DNA from 2 places in the Streptomyces sp. NPDC044044 genome. Region 2 is predicted to be linked to the other one. Evidence: predicted binding sites of a transcription regulator. Region 2 holds the regulator's gene; the other holds the start of a gene.
The links. Region 2 encodes HspR, which represses chaperone genes until heat shock. Its sites were predicted from a motif close to TTGAGNNNNNNNNNCTCAA; they were not measured.

Region 1: lon (endopeptidase La) is a predicted target of HspR. The motif match lies at 1,537-1,555, and genes of this name have one in related genera.

The regions. Positions count from the first base shown of each region.
Region 1 is NZ_JBWKFG010000003.1:742,453-745,857, reverse strand. It holds gene lon (endopeptidase La) at 1-1,514, opposite strand, end outside; gene AC07AG_RS14325 (rhomboid-like protein) at 1,663-2,451, opposite strand; gene AC07AG_RS14320 (spermidine synthase family protein) at 2,648-3,352, shown strand.
Region 2 is NZ_JBWKFG010000006.1:280,862-284,266, forward strand. It holds gene AC07AG_RS23790 (DUF7224 domain-containing protein) at 1-31, shown strand, start outside; gene AC07AG_RS23795 (hypothetical protein) at 18-629, shown strand; gene AC07AG_RS23800 (nucleoside deaminase) at 651-1,163, opposite strand; gene AC07AG_RS23805 (hypothetical protein) at 1,163-1,666, opposite strand; gene AC07AG_RS23810 (heat shock protein transcriptional repressor HspR) at 1,769-2,218, opposite strand; gene dnaJ (molecular chaperone DnaJ) at 2,220-3,405, opposite strand, start outside.

The DNA.
Region 1 (3,405 bases), on a different contig from region 2:
ACCAGCTCCATGCGGTCGAGCAGCGCCTCGGGGATCGCCTCGATGACGTTCGCCGTCGCGAGGAACACGACGTCGCTCAGGTCGAGCTCGACCTCCAGGTAGTGGTCGCGGAAGGTGTGGTTCTGCGCCGGGTCGAGGACTTCGAGGAGGGCGGCGGCCGGGTCGCCCCGGAAGTCGGAGCCCACCTTGTCGATCTCGTCGAGGAGCACGACCGGGTTCATGGACCCGGCCTCCTTGATGGCCCGCACGATCCGTCCGGGCAGCGCCCCCACGTACGTACGACGGTGTCCGCGGATCTCGGCCTCGTCGCGTACGCCGCCGAGCGCGACCCGCACGAACTTGCGCCCCATGGCGTGCGCGACGGACTCGCCGAGCGAGGTCTTGCCCACGCCGGGCGGACCGACCAGGGCGAGCACCGCGCCGCCACGGCGGCCGCCGACGACCCCGAGGCCGCGGTCGGCACGTCGCTTGCGCACCGCGAGGTACTCGGTGATGCGCTCCTTCACGTCCTGAAGGCCCGCGTGCTCGGCGTCGAGGATGTTCTGGGCGCCCTTGATGTCGTACTCGTCCTCGGTCCGTTCGTTCCAGGGGAGTTCGAGGACGGTGTCGAGCCAGGTCCTGATCCAGGAGCCCTCGGGCGACTGGTCGCTTGAGCGCTCCAGCTTGTCGACTTCCTTGAGGGCGGCCTCGCGGACGTTCTCGGGGAGGTCGGCAGCTTCGACACGGGTGCGGTAGTCGTCGGACTCCTCGCCGTCCTGCTCGCCGTTGATCTCGCGCAGTTCCTTGCGCACGGCGTCGAGCTGGCGCCGCAGCAGGAATTCGCGCTGCTGCTTGTCGACGCCTTCCTGTACGTCCTTGGCGATCGACTCGGCGACGTCCTGCTCGGCGAGGTGCTCGCTCAGCTGCTCGGTGGCGAGCTTCAGGCGGGCGGCCGGGTCGTCGGTCTCCAGGAGCTGGATCTTCTGCTGGGTGGAGAGGAAGGGTGAGTAGCCGGAGTTGTCGGCGAGGGCGGAGACGTCCTCGATCGCCTGGACACGGTCGACCACCTGCCAGGCCCCGCGCTTCTTCAGCCAGCTGGTGGCGAGCGCCTTGTACTCCTTGACCAGCTCGGCGAGGGCGCCGGGCAGCGGGTCGGGCACGGTCTCGTCGACCTTGAGCCCCTCCACCCAGAGCGCGGCACCCGGCCCGGTCGTGCCGGCACCGATCCGCACGCGGCCACGGCCGCGGATGAGGGCGCCGGGGTCGCCGTCGGAGAGGCGGCCGACCTGCTCGACGGTGCCGAGGACGCCGGTCGCGGCGTACGTCCCGTCGATGCGCGGAACAAGAAGGACCTGCGGCTTGCTGGTCCCACTGGAGCGTGCGGCCGCCTGGGCGGCCTCCACCGCGGCCCGCACGTCGGTGTCGGACAGGTCGAACGGAACCACCATGCCGGGCAGGACAACCTCGTCGTCGAGCGGCAGCACGGGCAGGGTAAGCGGTGTGGACGGCTTCGACTCGGCAGACTCAGTAGTCATGATCTCCCCTTCGGCATTCAAGTTGAGCTATGTGGACTCAATGCTCGTGAGTCCATGAATGTTCCCCAGGGGATGTTCGCTGTGAGCGATCACTTCGATACGCGCAGATGCGCGAGGGGTGTGGCCTGGTCAGGCGGGGTCGGACAGGTCAGGCGGGTCGGCGCCAGAGCCGCACCAGCGGCCACGTCGCGACGCCGATCGACAGCGCGAGGAGATGGCCCCAGTTCGTCATCGGGTCCGTGAACGCGATCAGGTCGTCGACGAGCATGCCGCCGAACCCGGCGAGCACCAGCCACCGCAGCCACGGCCTGAACAGACCGGCGAGGGCGCCGACGCTCGCCGCGACGCCGAAGCTGATGCCGTAGTCGAGCCGGTGCAAGGAGGTGTCCGGCAGATGGCCCGCGAGGACCGAGAGGCCGACCGGGACCTCGGTCGCGAGGGTGGCCACGACATGGCCGAGCAGGAAGACGCCCGCCGTGCGCAGCGCGCCGATGCGGCGCTCCAGGGCGGTCAGGACCAGCAGGAAGCCGATCGCGTACGGCGACGCGATGCCGCCCGCGATCCACAGGGCGCTGGCCACCAGGACGAGGAGCGGCTCCTGGCTCAGGTGCGCCACGTCCGTGCTGGAGTGCCGGTGCAGGGCCGAGATCAGGGACGGGTCCGCGTACTGCGCCAGGAGCGACGTCAGGGTGAGGACCGCGGCGTAGCCGAACGTGAAGGGCGTACCCGTGGGGGTCGGCAGCAGGCGCCAGGGGCGCAGGCGGCTCAGACGGTTCAGGCGGCTCGGGCGGTTCAGGCCGGACTCGGCGCCCTCGGCCGGGGATGCCGTACGCGCCTCATGGGTTTCCGGAGTTTCGGGGACTGACGCCTCGGGCCCGTGCTCCCGCTGCCGCGGGATGCCGTCAAGGCCGGGCGTGGCGGTCTCCTCGGGTGCCATGGGGGCAGCCGACGCACTCCGGTTCACGGTGAGGCGCTCCTTCCGTTCCGTCCACCCTTTGCCGTTATTTCGGGCGCTGTCTATGACCGGCGCCACGTGAGACACGAATCACATCAACCTCGCGGGCCGAATGCGCGTCCGCACCGTTCCGCGCTTCCCGAGTCTGCCCCGGTTCCGCCGCCATACGCTGGCGGCCATGCACACCCACACCACCACCCCCGTCGTCATCGACCGGCGTGAGGGGCCGTACGGCGAAGTCGTACTGCGGCGCCACGGTGCGCTTCTGCAGATCATCGCCAATGGCTGTTTCCTCATGGACACTTCGGACGGCCGCTCGGAGCGGCTGCTCGTCGACGCGGCGTACGGCGCGCTGGACGGCCGCCCGGGGCCCAGCCTCCTCATCGGCGGCCTGGGCGTCGGCTTCTCCCTCGCCCACGCGGCAGCGGACCCGCGCTGGGGCCCCATCACCGTCGTGGAGCGCGAGCGGGCCATCATCGACTGGCACCGCTCGGGAGCGGATGCACCGCTGGCCGGCCTCTCCGGGGCCGCGCTCGCCGATCCGCGCACGGAGATCCTGCACACAGACCTCGTGGCGCACCTGTGCGGCACCGACGCGTCTCACGGCGCCCCGAAAACGTACGACGCGCTCTGTCTGGACATCGACAACGGACCGGACTGGACGGTGACCGAGGGCAACAACTCCCTCTACTCTCCCGCCGGTCTGGCGGCCTGTCAGGCTCGCCTCAACCCCGGCGGAGTGCTCGCCGTGTGGTCCGCCCAGCCCTCGTCCGCTTTCGACGACGCTCTACGGAATGCCGGGTTCCAGTCGGTACGGACGGAAGAGGTCGCCGTTGCCCGAGGCGTACCCGACGTGGTTCATCTCGGCGTAAGCGCTGCGTAGCCGAGGTGCCTTCGCGACCCGTACCCTGCTGGTCGAACACAAGCGATCAGTGT
Region 2 (3,405 bases):
GTCGTGGTGCAAGCCTGATGAATGGCGCTGATCTGCTCCGCTACGCACGCGTCCACCGGGCCGCGGCAGTCCTCTGCGGAACCGCGGCGGTCGCCCTGCTGTCGGCCTTCTTCGGCGGCACCGCCATCGCGCTTCCCTCCATCGGGAGCGGAGGAGTCACCACAGGCGTGCCGTACCGGCAGGAGCTTCCGCTTCTCACGGCGGTCTTCCTCTCCGCCGCTCTCGACGGGGCCATGTCGGCACACGACGCCATGGGCGCATCCACGATGCATCGCTTGCGCGCCGCGTACTGCACCGCGCTGACCTTGACGGTGTGCGCCTTCTCGTTCGGTGCCGAGGCCCTCGCCAACGGTCCGGAGTCCGGGATCGTCTTCGTCCGGTCCACCGTGATCTGGCTGGGCCTCGCCCTGCTGTCCGCCCGTGCGCTGGGGCAGCAGCTCAGCTGGGCCGTCCCGCTGGCCTCGGTCCTCTTCCTGGTCTGGTATCCCCTCAACTGGTGGGACTGGACGGCCAACCCGGCCACCGACCTCTTCAGCTGGGCCGTCGCCGCCGTCGCACTGGCTCTCGGAGTCACCGCGACGGCAGCCACTCCCTGGCGCCGCAGAGCCTGTTCTCCGGCCGCGCGGTGACGCGCCGCTCCGGACCGGCAGTCAGGACGAGGCGCGTCGGCCCAGCGCGAACCGGCGGTGCAACTCCCGGACCTCGTCCGCCAGTTCAGGAGCAGGCCCCGCCACCGCCACCCCGGGCGCGACCTCCCCGATCGGGAGGGAGTTGACCGGTCCCGGTGGCGTGCCCAGTTCCTTCAGCCATGACGTCAGTTGTGCCGACGACGCCGCGTACGCGATGCGGCCCAGGCCCACCCAGGCGTGCGCCGCCGAGCACATGGGGCAGTGTTCGCCCGAGGTGTAGACCGTGGCGCACGCCCGTTCCCCGGGCGGCAGGTTCTCCGCCGACCAGCGGGCCAGTTCGAACTCGGGGTGGCGGGTCTGGTCTCCGCCCGCCACTCGGTTGCGGTCCTCCTGGAGGACCTTGCCGTCCGCCGACACCAGGAGCGAGCCGAAGGGTTCGTCGCCCGCTTCCAGGGCCTGCCTCGCCAGCTCCACGCAGCGGCGCAGGTGCGTCAGGTCCGTCTCCGTCGGCGGGCTCACGGGAGAGGTGGGCATCAGGACTCCGTCCACGTTCGCAGTAGTTCTTCGCGCTCCGCCGCCCTCGGCGTCCCGCCCTCATGGCGCCTGCCCCACTCCGCCATCGCCGCCAGGGTCGTCAGCAGCGTGCCCGCGCCCTGCGTCAGGCGGGACAGGAGCTCGCGGGAGAGGTCGTACTCGGTCTGTGAATACCCTGTCGCCGCCGCCGTGTACACCACCAGGCCCGTGTCGCCGTCGGCGTCCGTGACCCGCAGCGTCATCGTCGGCGCCTCGTCGCCCCCGCCGAGGCCCACCGTCAGGGCCATGTCCACCAGCACGCCCACGTTGCGCTTGAGGGACTTCACGGGGACGTCCTGCGCCGCCAGCGCGTGGACGTCCTCCCAGGGCCACATGCCCGCCTGCTTGTCGCCCAGGGCCACCACGCCCTCCGGCGTCAGCCGCACCCCCGCGGCGAGGCCCGACGGCTTCGCGCCCACGTACACGTCGCCCTCGGCGATCCAGAACAGTCCCACCATGGCCATGGAATTCCACTTCCCCCGCGACAAACACTTCTGGTCGACCACCGCAACGCGCGAAGGGGCCGGGAGGTTCCCACCTCCCGGCCCCTTCGCGACAACGCAGAACTACTGCTCCGACGACCTCTTCGGGCGCCACACCACCAGCGCGCTCGCCTGCTGCACGTCCTGGTACGGGACCAGGTCGCGGCGGTACGACGCGTGCACCGCCGCCTCGCGCTGCTGCATCGCCGCGGCAGCGCCCTCCACCGCCGACGACAGCTCCGCCACCCTCGACTGGAGCGCCGCCACTTGGTTCTCGAGCTCGATGATGCGCTTGATGCCCGCGAGGTTGATGCCCTCTTCCTGCGACAGCTGCTGCACCGTGCGGAGCAGGTCGATGTCGCGGGCCGAATACCTGCGGCCCCGGCCGGGTGTGCGGTCCGGGGAGACCAGGCCCAGGCGGTCGTACTGGCGCAGGGTCTGCGGGTGGAGTCCGCTCAGCTGGGCGGCCACCGAGATGACGTAGACCGGCGTCTCGTCGGTCAGTTGGTACGGATTTCGACGACGGCCGTCCATCTCATGCTCCCTTCGCGGCCTGGAACAGTTCTGCCCGCGGATCGTCGTCCGCAGTCGCCTTGCGGTAGGCCTCCAGGGCTTCCTTCGCCGTGTCGGTGAGGTCGGTCGGAACCGCCACCTCCACCGTCACGAGCAGGTCGCCCCGCGAGCCGTCCTTGCGCACCGCGCCCTTGCCCCGCGCCCGCATCGTACGACCGTTGGGGGTGCCCGGAGGCAGCTTCAGGGTGACCGGCGGGCCGCCCAGTGTGGGGACCTTCACCTCGCCGCCCAGTGCCGCCTCCGTGAACGTCACCGGCACCGTCACCGTGAGGTTGTCGCCCTTGCGGCCGAAGACCGGGTGGGTGTCGACGTGCACGACCACGTACAAGTCGCCTGCCGGGCCGCCCCGTTCACCCGGGCCGCCCTTGCCGCGCAGGCGGATGCGCTGGCCGTCCGAGACGCCCGCGGGGATCCGCACCTGCATCGTGCGGGACGACTTCGCCCTGCCCGAGCCCTTGCAGACCTCGCAGGGGTCCTGGGCGATGAGCCCGCGGCCCTTGCAGTCCACGCAGGGGTCGGTGAGCGAGAATCCGCCGCCGCCCCCGCGCGTCACCTGGCCCGTGCCGACGCAGGTCGGGCACACGCGCGGCGTGCCGTTCTTGTCGCCGGTGCCGGAACAGGCCTTGCACGGAGCCTGGGAGGACATGCGGAGCGGGACCGTGGCCCCGTCCACCGCCTCCGTGAAGCTCAGCGTGACCTCGGACTCGATGTCCTGGCCGCGCCGGGGCTGCGTACGCGTGCCCGCGCCGCCCGCCCCCGTCCCGCCTCGGTTGAACAGGCCCCCGAAGACGTCACCCAGACCGCCGCCGAAGCCGCCGGCACCGCCGGCGCCGCCCGCTCCACCGCCCGGGGCGCCGCCTCCGAAGAGGTCCCCCAGGTCGAAGTTGAAGGAGCCTCCGGCGCCGCCGCCTCCGGGACCCGCCCGGAAGCCGCCGTTGCCGAAGAGAGCACGCGCTTCGTCGTACTCCTTGCGCTTCTTGGGGTCCCCGAGGACGTCGTTCGCCTCGGAGATCTCCTTGAAGCGCTCTTCTGCCTTCGCGTTGCCCTTGTTGGCGTCCGGGTGGTTCTCGCGGGCGAGTTTCCGGTACGCCTTCTTGATCTCGGCCTCGGTGGCGTCCTTGGGGACGCCGAGGACCTTGTAGTAGTCC